3 regions of the Corynebacterium hansenii genome follow, and region 1 is predicted to be linked to each of the others. Evidence: predicted binding sites of a transcription regulator. Region 1 holds the regulator's gene; each other region holds the start of a gene.
The links. The regulator LexA, encoded in region 1, represses DNA repair genes until DNA is damaged. The targets are predictions, from matches to a motif close to CGAACANNTGTTCG.

Region 2: CHAN_RS12130 (HNH endonuclease signature motif containing protein) is a predicted target of LexA. The motif match lies at 1,140-1,153, and genes of this name have one in related genera.
Region 3: CHAN_RS07975 (HNH endonuclease signature motif containing protein) is a predicted target of LexA. The motif match lies at 1,468-1,481, and genes of this name have one in related genera.

The regions. Positions count from the first base shown of each region.
Region 1 is NZ_CP047211.1:1,360,131-1,363,407, reverse strand. Features, by position in the region: gene nrdR (transcriptional regulator NrdR) at 1-170, opposite strand, end outside; gene CHAN_RS06045 (hypothetical protein) at 244-516, opposite strand; gene lexA (transcriptional repressor LexA) at 1,066-1,776, shown strand; gene ptsP (phosphoenolpyruvate--protein phosphotransferase) at 2,135-3,277, opposite strand, start outside.
Region 2 is NZ_CP047211.1:2,730,516-2,733,792, forward strand. Features, by position in the region: gene cysS (cysteine--tRNA ligase) at 1-910, opposite strand, end outside; gene CHAN_RS12130 (HNH endonuclease signature motif containing protein) at 1,349-2,668, shown strand; gene ispF (2-C-methyl-D-erythritol 2,4-cyclodiphosphate synthase) at 2,719-3,219, opposite strand; gene ispD (2-C-methyl-D-erythritol 4-phosphate cytidylyltransferase) at 3,221-3,277, opposite strand, start outside.
Region 3 is NZ_CP047211.1:1,834,866-1,838,142, forward strand. Features, by position in the region: gene CHAN_RS07970 (purine-cytosine permease family protein) at 1-1,298, shown strand, start outside; gene CHAN_RS07975 (HNH endonuclease signature motif containing protein) at 1,535-3,217, shown strand.

The DNA.
Region 1 (3,277 bases):
TCCTCCACGACGCCGTCCCGCTTGACGACGATGAGCTGCGACCGTTCGAGGGTGCTGAAACGTTTCCCGCACGCCAGGCACTCCCGCCGGCGGCGGATGGTCATACCGTCGTCGATGAGACGCGAATCGATGACCTTCGTCTGGTCATGGTGGCAAAACTGGCAATGCACGCATACGAGCATACGGGGCCGGGCGGCCACCTCTTAATCGCCCGTTAGGCCACTCGACGGTGCGCCGGCTGCCCTACTTGAGCGCGGCGTCCGCCGTGTCCGACGCACCATTCGCGCCGGTGGAGGAGACGCCGACGTAGGTCGGGGCCGGAGGGGCATCGGGGGTCGGCGCCCCCAACCCGGAGAAGTGGAGCATGAGCCCGAACACGGCGCCCACGCCGGCGACGATGGCGAGGGAGACGGCATTGCGCCGCACCCCCTGGACGGGGCCCCGCACGATCGAACGCCCGTCGCGCACGTGCGCGATGTTCGAAACACCGTGGGTGGGCGCCGAATTGAGTTTCATTCCCCGTGTGTTCGGACGCCGCGAGGGCCCGGAAACACCGCCCGGGCGACGACTGGAGGGCCGACGTGAAGTGCGGACCCGCGTTCGATCCGCGGGCGCACCGGTTCGAACACCGGAGGCCTTACCACGGTCGCGCTCCGGCGGCGACGCGGGGCGCGACTGCTCCCCGACCCACGACGGGACGTAGAGTCCCAAGTCGTCGTTGTACCAGTTCACGGTGGACGTGCGGTAGTCTTCGATAAAGGCGGTCATCGGTTGGTTCCTTCCATCCGGTCATCCGCGGTCAGGATACGAAACGGATTCGAAAATGCCGCCCGAATTCACTGCACGGATGTTCGACTGCGTTCCTGTGTTCGATTTATAGCACCGCGTTCGGATCCCGTCCAGACACGGGGGCGAAAACTTCGAACAGTTGTGCCACCCCGTCGTCGTTTGGTGTAGTGTCGTGTTCGAACGGCAGGCACGGGTTCGCAGACCCGATCGTCCCGATGGCCGATCGACCAGAGCACGACGCAATCGAGCACGACCTAACCCAGTGGGAGTGGAAACATGGCCGACAAGAAGCAGCCGAGCAAGCAAGCGTTGACCGATCGCCAGCGGCGGATCCTCGAGGTCATCCAGGACGCGGTGTCGTTGCGCGGGTACCCGCCGAGCATCCGGGAGATCGGCGACGCCGTCGGGCTCAACTCGACATCTTCCGTGGCGTACCAGCTCAAGGAACTGGAGAAGAAGGGCGCGCTGCGCCGTGACCCCCACAAGCCCCGCGCCGTGGACGTGCGCGATCTGAAGCAGAAGCTCGACACCCACGCGGGCAAGCCCGGTCCGAAGCCGAAGACGGCCACCGTCCCCGACGTTCCGGAAGGCGCCGCCGCCCCCACCTACGTCCCCATCGTCGGCCAGATCGCGGCCGGCAACCCGATCCTCGCGGAGCAGAGCATCGACGAGCACATGGCGCTGCCCGCCGAGCTCGTCGAGTCCGGCGAGCTGTACATGCTCCGCGTCGTCGGCGAATCGATGGTCGACGCGGGCATCTTCGACGGCGACTGGGTCGTGGTGAAGTCGCAGCACACCGCCGAGAACGGCGATTACGTCGCCGCGATGATCGACGGCGGGGCCGACAGCGAGGCCACCGTCAAGGAATGGCACGAAGACCGCTCGGGCAAGTGGCTGCTCCCCCACAACGAGGCCTTCGAGCCAATTCCGGTCGACGCGGGCGTGACCATCCTCGGCCGCGTCGTCAGCGTCCTGCGACGGCTTTAACCGTCATATCGCGTGAGGCTGCGGACGCCGGCTATTGGGGCATCGCGGGACCTGGGATGGTCCAGTGCCGGTGGGTGCCCGCGACGAACGCAGGCTGATGGGCTGGCGGACGCCCACCGATGGAGGCGGCAGCCGGAGAATCGCCGCACCGGGCACCCGCCCTCCCTCCATCCGGTCGATGCACGGCACTTTGACGTAAACCCACCCCGAATGCGCAACCCCACCCGTTACAGCGGGTGGGGTTGCGCATTCGGGGTGGGTTAGCCGGTGCATCCCAGCGGGTTGCGGTGGCGGGACGGCTCAACCGCCGCAGAAGCCAATCGCAACGTCACGGGACACAATTGCCGGCGGCCCGCCACTACTCCAAGCCGAAAAGCTCGCGCACGGCGGCGCGGGCACCGTCGGCGTCCGACGCATCCAGCGCGACGCGGGCGGCATCGGCGCACTGTTGGGCGGTGACCTCAGCCAACTGCGCGCCCACGCCCGGCAGGGCCGTGGCCGCGGCGGACAGCGAGTTCACGCCGAGGCCCACGAGCACGCAGGCCAGCAACGGATCCGCGGCCGCCTCGCCGCAAACGCCCACGGGAGTGCCCGTGTCCCGGCCCGACTTGCACGTCATGTCGATCAGCCGCAGCACAGCCGGCTGCCACGGATCCGTCAGGTATGCCAGGTGCGGCGAAAGACGGTCGGCGGCCATCGCGTACTGCGTCAGGTCGTTGGTGCCGATGGACACGAAGTCCAGCACCTTCATCAGGTCGTGGCTCATCAGCGCGGCGGCCGGGATCTCGATCATCGCGCCCGGGGTGAGGCCGCGCTCGCGGCACAGGCCCGCGAACCACTCGGCCTCCTCCAGCGTCGCCACCATCGGCGCCATCACCCACGTCGGCGCCCCCTCGCCGCGGCCGGCCTTCTCCCCCGCCAACGCGATGGCGTCGAGCTGGCGCTCCATCAGGCCGGAGCTCGAGCGCGAGATGCGCAGACCGCGCACGCCCAGAGCAGGGTTGTCCTCGTGATCGAGGTTCGCGAACGCCAACGGCTTGTCCGAGCCGGCGTCCAGCGTTCGGAGCACGATCTTCGAATCCGGGAACGCCTTGAGCACCGAGGCGTAGATGTCGGCCTGGTTCTCCACCGTCGGCTCCGTCGCGGCGGACAGGAAGCACAGTTCCGTGCGGAACAGGCCGATGCCCTCCGCATCGCCCTCGGCCGCGATGCGTGCGGCGTTTCCGTCTCCGACGTTGGCCAGCAGCTGCACGCTCACGCCGTCTGCGGTGCGCCCGGGACCGGACCATGCCGCGATCTTCTCCGCCATCCGCGCGGCCTCGGCCACCGCGGCGTCCGCGACCTCCGGGTCCGGATCGACGGTGATCAGTCCCTTCGCGCCGTCCACGAGCGTCATGGAGCCTTCCTCGATGGCGCGCAGTCCCGCTCCCGCCGCGACGGCGCACGGCACGCCGAGCTGGCGGGCGATGATCGCGGTATGGGAGGTCGGGCCGCCCAACTC
Region 2 (3,277 bases), 1.4 Mb from region 1:
GCACCGAGCGGTAGTGGGCGCTGCCCAGGTAGTACCTCAGCTCGACCGGCCGCACCTTCTCCAGGATGTGGGGCACCGACAACACGTTGCCCAGCGATTTCGACATCTTCTCGCCGGACATGGTCACCCAATGGTTGTGCATCCAGTACCGCGCGAACCCGTCGCCGGCGGCGTGCGACTGCGCGATCTCGTTCTCGTGGTGCGGGAACTGCAGATCCAGCCCGCCGCAATGGATGTCGAACTCGCCGCCGAGGTAGTACGTCGCCATCGCGGAGCACTCCAGGTGCCAGCCGGGCCGGCCATCGCCCCACGGGGTCGGCCAGGACGGCTCGCCGGGCTTCGCCGACTTCCACAGCGCGAAATCGTTGGGTCCCCGCTTGCCGGGCGAATCGGGCTCGCCCTGCTCCATTTCCTCGACGCGGTTGCCGGACAGCGAACCGTAGTCGCCGCCCTCCGACGCCGCCCACGCACCGACGTCGAAGTACACGTTGCCGTCGACGTCGTACGCGTAGCCGTTGTCCATCAGCCGCTGCATGTACTCGACCATCTGCGTCACGTGGCCGGTCGCGCGCGGCTCGACGCTCGGCGGCAGCACGCCCAGCTGGTCGTACGCCCAGGTGAACTCGCGCTCGTAGGTGGACACCCACTCCCACCACGGCCGGCCATGCTCGGCGGCCTTGGTCAGGATCTTGTCGTCGATGTCCGTCACGTTGCGCACGAACGCGACGTCGAGCCCCTGCGCCAGCAGCCACCGGCGCAGAATGTCGAACGCGACACCGGAACGCACGTGGCCGATGTGCGGCATCGCCTGCGGGGTGGCCCCACACAGGTAGACGGACGCGTGCCCAGCACGGATGGGCTCGAAGTCTCGCAGCTCACGGGTGGCGGTATCGAAGATTCGGAAGTTCACGCCCCCGAGTGTAGCGGTCGCGTCCGTGCCTCCCGAACGCTTGCGCGGCACATGACCTGGGCCCTCCCCGCCGGACACACCGTTTGTTCACCGGCGGTTCACGGGGCGTTCGATGAGGGTCGTTCACTTCGCATGATTCAGCTATCGGCGCGGGGCAAATGATTCGCTTTACGACGAACATCCGCCCCACTTGCCTCAGGAGCCGCGCCAACAACACGCGATTCGACCACGAATGAACGTTCGATTAACTTTCGGTTCGCTCTTGTTTTCGACTCGCATGGACCCTATGATCGAAGCCGGAGATTCCGGCACGCGCCATGACATGAGGGGGAACGGGCGGCCATGAATGAACGCTTCAGTGCAGTACAGAGGAACAGGACCGGGCTGGCCGCCAGGCCAACCACGAGCATCGGGGAGCTCATCGCATTGACGCGCGCCGTGACGGATGCACTGGTCAAGATCGCCCGCACATGCGAATACCGCTCCCTGTCGGCGGCGGAGCTGATGCAGCTGATGCCGGCACTCAAACGGCTGAAAACCGCGCGCAGGGGGCTCGCCGTCGTGGACGCGCAGGTCACCGCGACCGTGGCGGCGGAGCAGTTGTCCCGGATGACGGGGACCACGCATCCCGATGACTATCTGGTGGAAGAACTGCAGTTGCCGCGCCGCGAGGCGATGTCGCGGGTCCGGGCTTGCGCGTTCATGAGCGGCCATCCCGAACTGAAGGGCCCCGCCCACGCCGCGCTGCGCGCCGGCGACGTGACTTTGCGGGGAATCGCCGATGTGGCGAAGGAGCTGGAATCGCTCGACGAGCGGGCGGAGCGTTCCGCGTCGGATCTGGCGGATGAAGTGATCGCCCGCTCCCCCGCCCACGGACCACACGGTGCCGGCGCATTGTGCAGGCAGCTCGTCAAGGAGCAGAACAGACGATTCCCGCGGGACCCGAATGCGGCGCACGGCAAGAGGAGGCTGACCGTCGGCAAGCAGGACGACGACGGCGGCGCGAAGGTCAGCGGATACCTGGATGCGGCGACGGTGGCACTGCTCGAGGCGTGGCTGCTCGCGCACGGGATCAAGAAGGGCAGCCACGAGGACGGTCGAACCCCGATGCAGCGCAACGCGGATGCGCTGGACCTCGCGTTGCGGACGGCGCATGAGGCGCACCCGAGGGTGAAGGGGAAACCGATGTGCACGGTCGTCGCGGCGTTGAACCTCAAGGATCTCGCGGCGGCGACCGGCGTCGATCCCGCCGCCGGGCGCTCACCGAATGTACGCCCCATTGATCCCACGCGGACGACGGTCAAGGCCGGTTCCGGCGTCGAGCTCGGTTTGATCGACTTGCTCCGGCTCGGGCTTTCCGACTTCATGTACGCCGCCATCATCGACCCGGATGCCCCGGTCGTGGAATCGCAGCTGAAGCTCGGGCGAACCCGGCGGTCGGCGAGTCTCGACCAGCGGATAGCACTTCAGCTTCTCGACGGGACGTGCAGGCACCCGGGATGCAATCGACCGCCGGACGCATGCGACGCGCACCATCTCGTCGCATGGGCCCTGGGCGGGAACACGGACCTGGAAAACCTGACGCTGCTGTGCCGGCGGCACCACTCCGACAACGACGACACCCGCGCCGATCCACGGCGCGGTCACATGACCCCGAGAACCAATCATCCGCGGGGCCTCACGGGATGGGCCCAACCGGTCGCGTCAGACGGGAAGCGGCGGGTGCGTTTCAACGCCGAGCGCGGGGCGGCGGCGTGAGGCCCCGCCATGCGCCGGCGAAACACCCTCGGCGGCGGGGTGCGGCGAAACTACTGCGAGTCGGGCTTCTTCCACACCACGGCGGTGCCGACCGCCGCGACACCTTCGCCGCGACCGGTGAACCCCATGTGGTCCGTCGTCGTCGCGGAGACGCTGACGGGGGCTCCGATGTAACCGGACAGGACCCGCTCGGCCTCTTCGCGGCGCGGCCCCATCTTGGGCCGGTTGCCGATCATCTGGGCCGCGGCATTGCCGATGACGAACCCGTTGTCCTCGAGCAGCTGCCGGCATTCCCGAAGCAGGCGCTCACCGGAGACGTCGTCGTATTCCGGGCGCCCCACCCCGACGAAGCTGCCGAGGTCGCCGAGGCCCGACGCGGACAGCAGCGCATCGACGATCACGTGGGCGACGACGTCGCCGTCGGAGTGCCCCTCGCACCCGTCCTCGCCTTCGAAGAGGAGCCCCGCCATCCAGCAGGGCTTGCCCTCCTGGACCTGGTGGGCGTCGGTGGCGATGCCCACGCGCGGGATGAGGATGGGTGCGTCGGTCATGTCATTCTCCGGAAATCTCGAACTCGGTCGACTCGGCCTCGCCGGCGATCTGCGTCGC
Region 3 (3,277 bases), 470 kb from region 1:
CGACGCTCATGGTCATCCCCCTGGTCATCTACGGGATGAAGGCGCTGGCCAAACTTCAGTCGTGGACCTCCCCGCTGTGGCTGATCATGATGGTCATCCCCCTTCTGTACCTGGTGTGGCGGGAACCCGACTCCGTGGACGCCTTCCTGTCGTGGTCCGGCACGGATGGCTCGGGCGCGAACGTGGCGTCGATGATGCTGGCTTCCGGCGTGTGCCTGGCGCTGACCGCGCAGATCGCCGAAAACATCGATTACCTGCGATTCATGCCGCCGAAGACGCCCGAGAACGCCAAGTCGTGGTGGGCGTCGGTCATCGCCGGCGGCCCGGGGTGGGTCATCCTCGGCGCCGCGAAGCAGATCATCGGCGTGTTCCTGGCCATCTACCTGATGTCGATGCTCGGCGGCGCCCCCGGCGACGCGCAGGAGCCGGTCAACCAATTCCTGGTCGTCTACGGCGAAATGATGCCCGCGTGGCTGGCGATGACCCTCGCCGTCGTGCTGGTGGTCATCTCGCAGATCAAAATCAACGTCACCAACGCGTACTCGGGCTCGCTGGCCTGGACCAACGCCTACACCCGCCTGACCAAGCGTTACCCGGGCCGCGTCACCTTCGTCGCGTTCAACCTGGCCATCGCGCTGGCGTTGATGGAGTTCGACATGTTCTCCGTGGTCAATTCGGTGCTGGCGTTCTATTCGAACCTCGCCATCGCGTGGATTTTCACGGTGGCGGCGGACATCACGTTCAACAAGCATCTGCTGGGGTTGTCGCCCCGGCGGCCCGAGTTCCGGCGCGGCATGCTCCACGCGGTCAATCCCGTCGGCGTCACATCGGTCGTCGTCTCCGGCGGCGGGTCCATCGCCGTGTTCTTCGGCCTCTTCGGCGCCGGCGTCCAGCCGTACTCGCCCCTGATCGCCGCGGGGCTGGCCGTGGCGAGCACGGTCGCCATGGCGTTGCTGACCGGTGGCCGCTGGTACCTGCGCCGCGTCGACGACGGAATCGAAGCCCCCTACCTCGACGAACACGGCAACCCTTCCGACCTCGAGCTGACCTGCTGCGTCACCGGCATCGCGTTCGAGCGCCCGGACATGGTCCGCTCGGCGATCGACGCTCCGGATGGTTCGCCCCGGTACATTTCGTCCCTGGCCCTGTCCATGGATGCCGCCGGCGACCATGTGCTGCCGGCCGATGATTACGCCCGCCTCACGGCCGCCCGCACCCGCGAGCTGCTGGCGCGCCGGGCCCGATTGTCCGGCGACGCCGCGGACGCCTCCGACGAGGTCCGCGTCTCCGCCCGATAGGTTCTCGCCCGCATTCCCGGCGTTCGCCCCCTGCTTTCGACCGCTTTCGCTTTCCGACGGCCCCTCGGATCGCGCGCGGCCCGGCAGGGGGTGCCGCCGTTTCACACCCGGTGTTCGAACGCGCCGATCATCGAGATTCCGCCCCGGTAGCAAATTTTCACACCCGTATCGTACGTTTGTTCGATCCTGGGGCCTTTTGCCGGATTCCAATCCGGGACGTTCGATATCTTGTTCCCATGACCAACGGGGGCGGTGGACGCAACCGGTCGGGCACGGGGCGCCCGCCGGGTACTTCGGGGATTTCGGGGACTGCGGAACATCCTGGGGTCCCGGGCGCCACGGACCTACGCGCCGCCGTCGGCCGCTTCACCGAGGCGGTGGAATCCATGACCGCCGGCTGGGATCTCCTCGGCGATGACGCCCGCCACGAGCTCTACGTCGAACTCGAGACCGCGCGCCGCAAACTCGCGATCGTCGACGCGGAGTATCTGTCGGCGACGGCGAACGGGCGCGTCGTAAAGCCAACGCCCAAGGTCATGCGGACGTTCACGGAAAATGCGCACGTGTCGCGCGCGGAAGCCCGGCGCAGGATCGCCGCGGCACACCGGCTCCAGCGGCCCGAGGCGCAGAACACGCCGCCCAAGCATGATCTGCCGGCGGTGCGGCGCCGCGTCGCGGAGGGCGTGGTCGGCGCGGATGCGGTGGAGATCATCGACAAGGCGCTCGACGGGCTGCCGCGCAAGGCCGAGGAGCTCGTGCACGTCGCGGACCCGCACATCGCCGACCTGCTGGACAAGGTGCAGGTCGACGACCTGAAGCACCTGGGGCCGATGCTGCGGGCGCTGCTCGGCCTCGATGATCCGTACACCGACGAGGATCGGCAGCGGCGGCGCAGCGTGCGGCTGTCGAAGCCGGACGCGGACAACATGTCGCGCATCAGCGGCCACGTGACCCCCGAGTTCGGCGCGATCCTGAGGCGGCTGTTCGCGGATTACGCAGGCCCCGGGAATTTGCTTCCCGACGGCGCCGACGACGACCGCACCGCCGACCAGCGCCGGCACGACGCCGTGGAAGCCGCCATCGCCGCCGGGTACGGGGCGCCAGGCTCGGATGATGGTGAATCTGACGGATGCACCCCACCGGCCGCCCCGGATGGCTCACCCGGATCATCGCCCGGTGGAGCACCAGGCGGACCGTCCAGTGGAGCACCCGGCGGACCGTCCAGTGGAGCACCCGGCGAAGCATCCGGCGGCGCTCCGGTCAGGCCGAACCTCCGCCCGGCCAAACGCCTGCGCCCCAAACGCGGCACGACGTCGATCGTGGCCACCATGCACGTGTCCGAGTTGGCGCGCATGACCGGCACCGCCCTGACGGACGTGGGCACGACGATGTCCATATCCGAGGCCGTCCGCAACGCCGACGCACGCGATTTCCACCTGTCGGTGATGGACCTCCGGGGGCAGACCCTGTGGTTCGGCCGTTCGCGGCGCTGCGGGTCGCTCGCCCAGTACCTCGCGCTGTGCGCCGAGGAGGGCATGAGCACCGCACCCGGATCATCCTCGCCGCCGGCCTACTGCGACATCCACCACATCGACCGGTGGGAAACCGGCGGCCTGACCGACATCGACGGGCTGACCCTTGCGGACTTCGTCATGCACGGCACGATCGACGACGACAGAGCCGACGAGAATCGGTGGTGGACGACGAAGGCGGGTCCGTCGTCAAGCTCCGGCCCGCCGGCGGCCGAGCCGGAGAACCCGAAGGTGCGCTGGATTCCGCCGAAGTCGGTGGATCCGGAGCGGGCGCCCCGCGAAAATCACCATCCGCTCGGTTGGCTCGCGCCGGGTCGGCGGATGCGGCGATTCTTCGGCCGGAGGAAGGCGGCGGGATCGGAGGACGACGAGCCTCCGCTCCCGTGATGGTTCAGGGCACTCCGCTGTGACGTTTTCGGGCGCCCGGCCGAAAATGCACCGATCGGT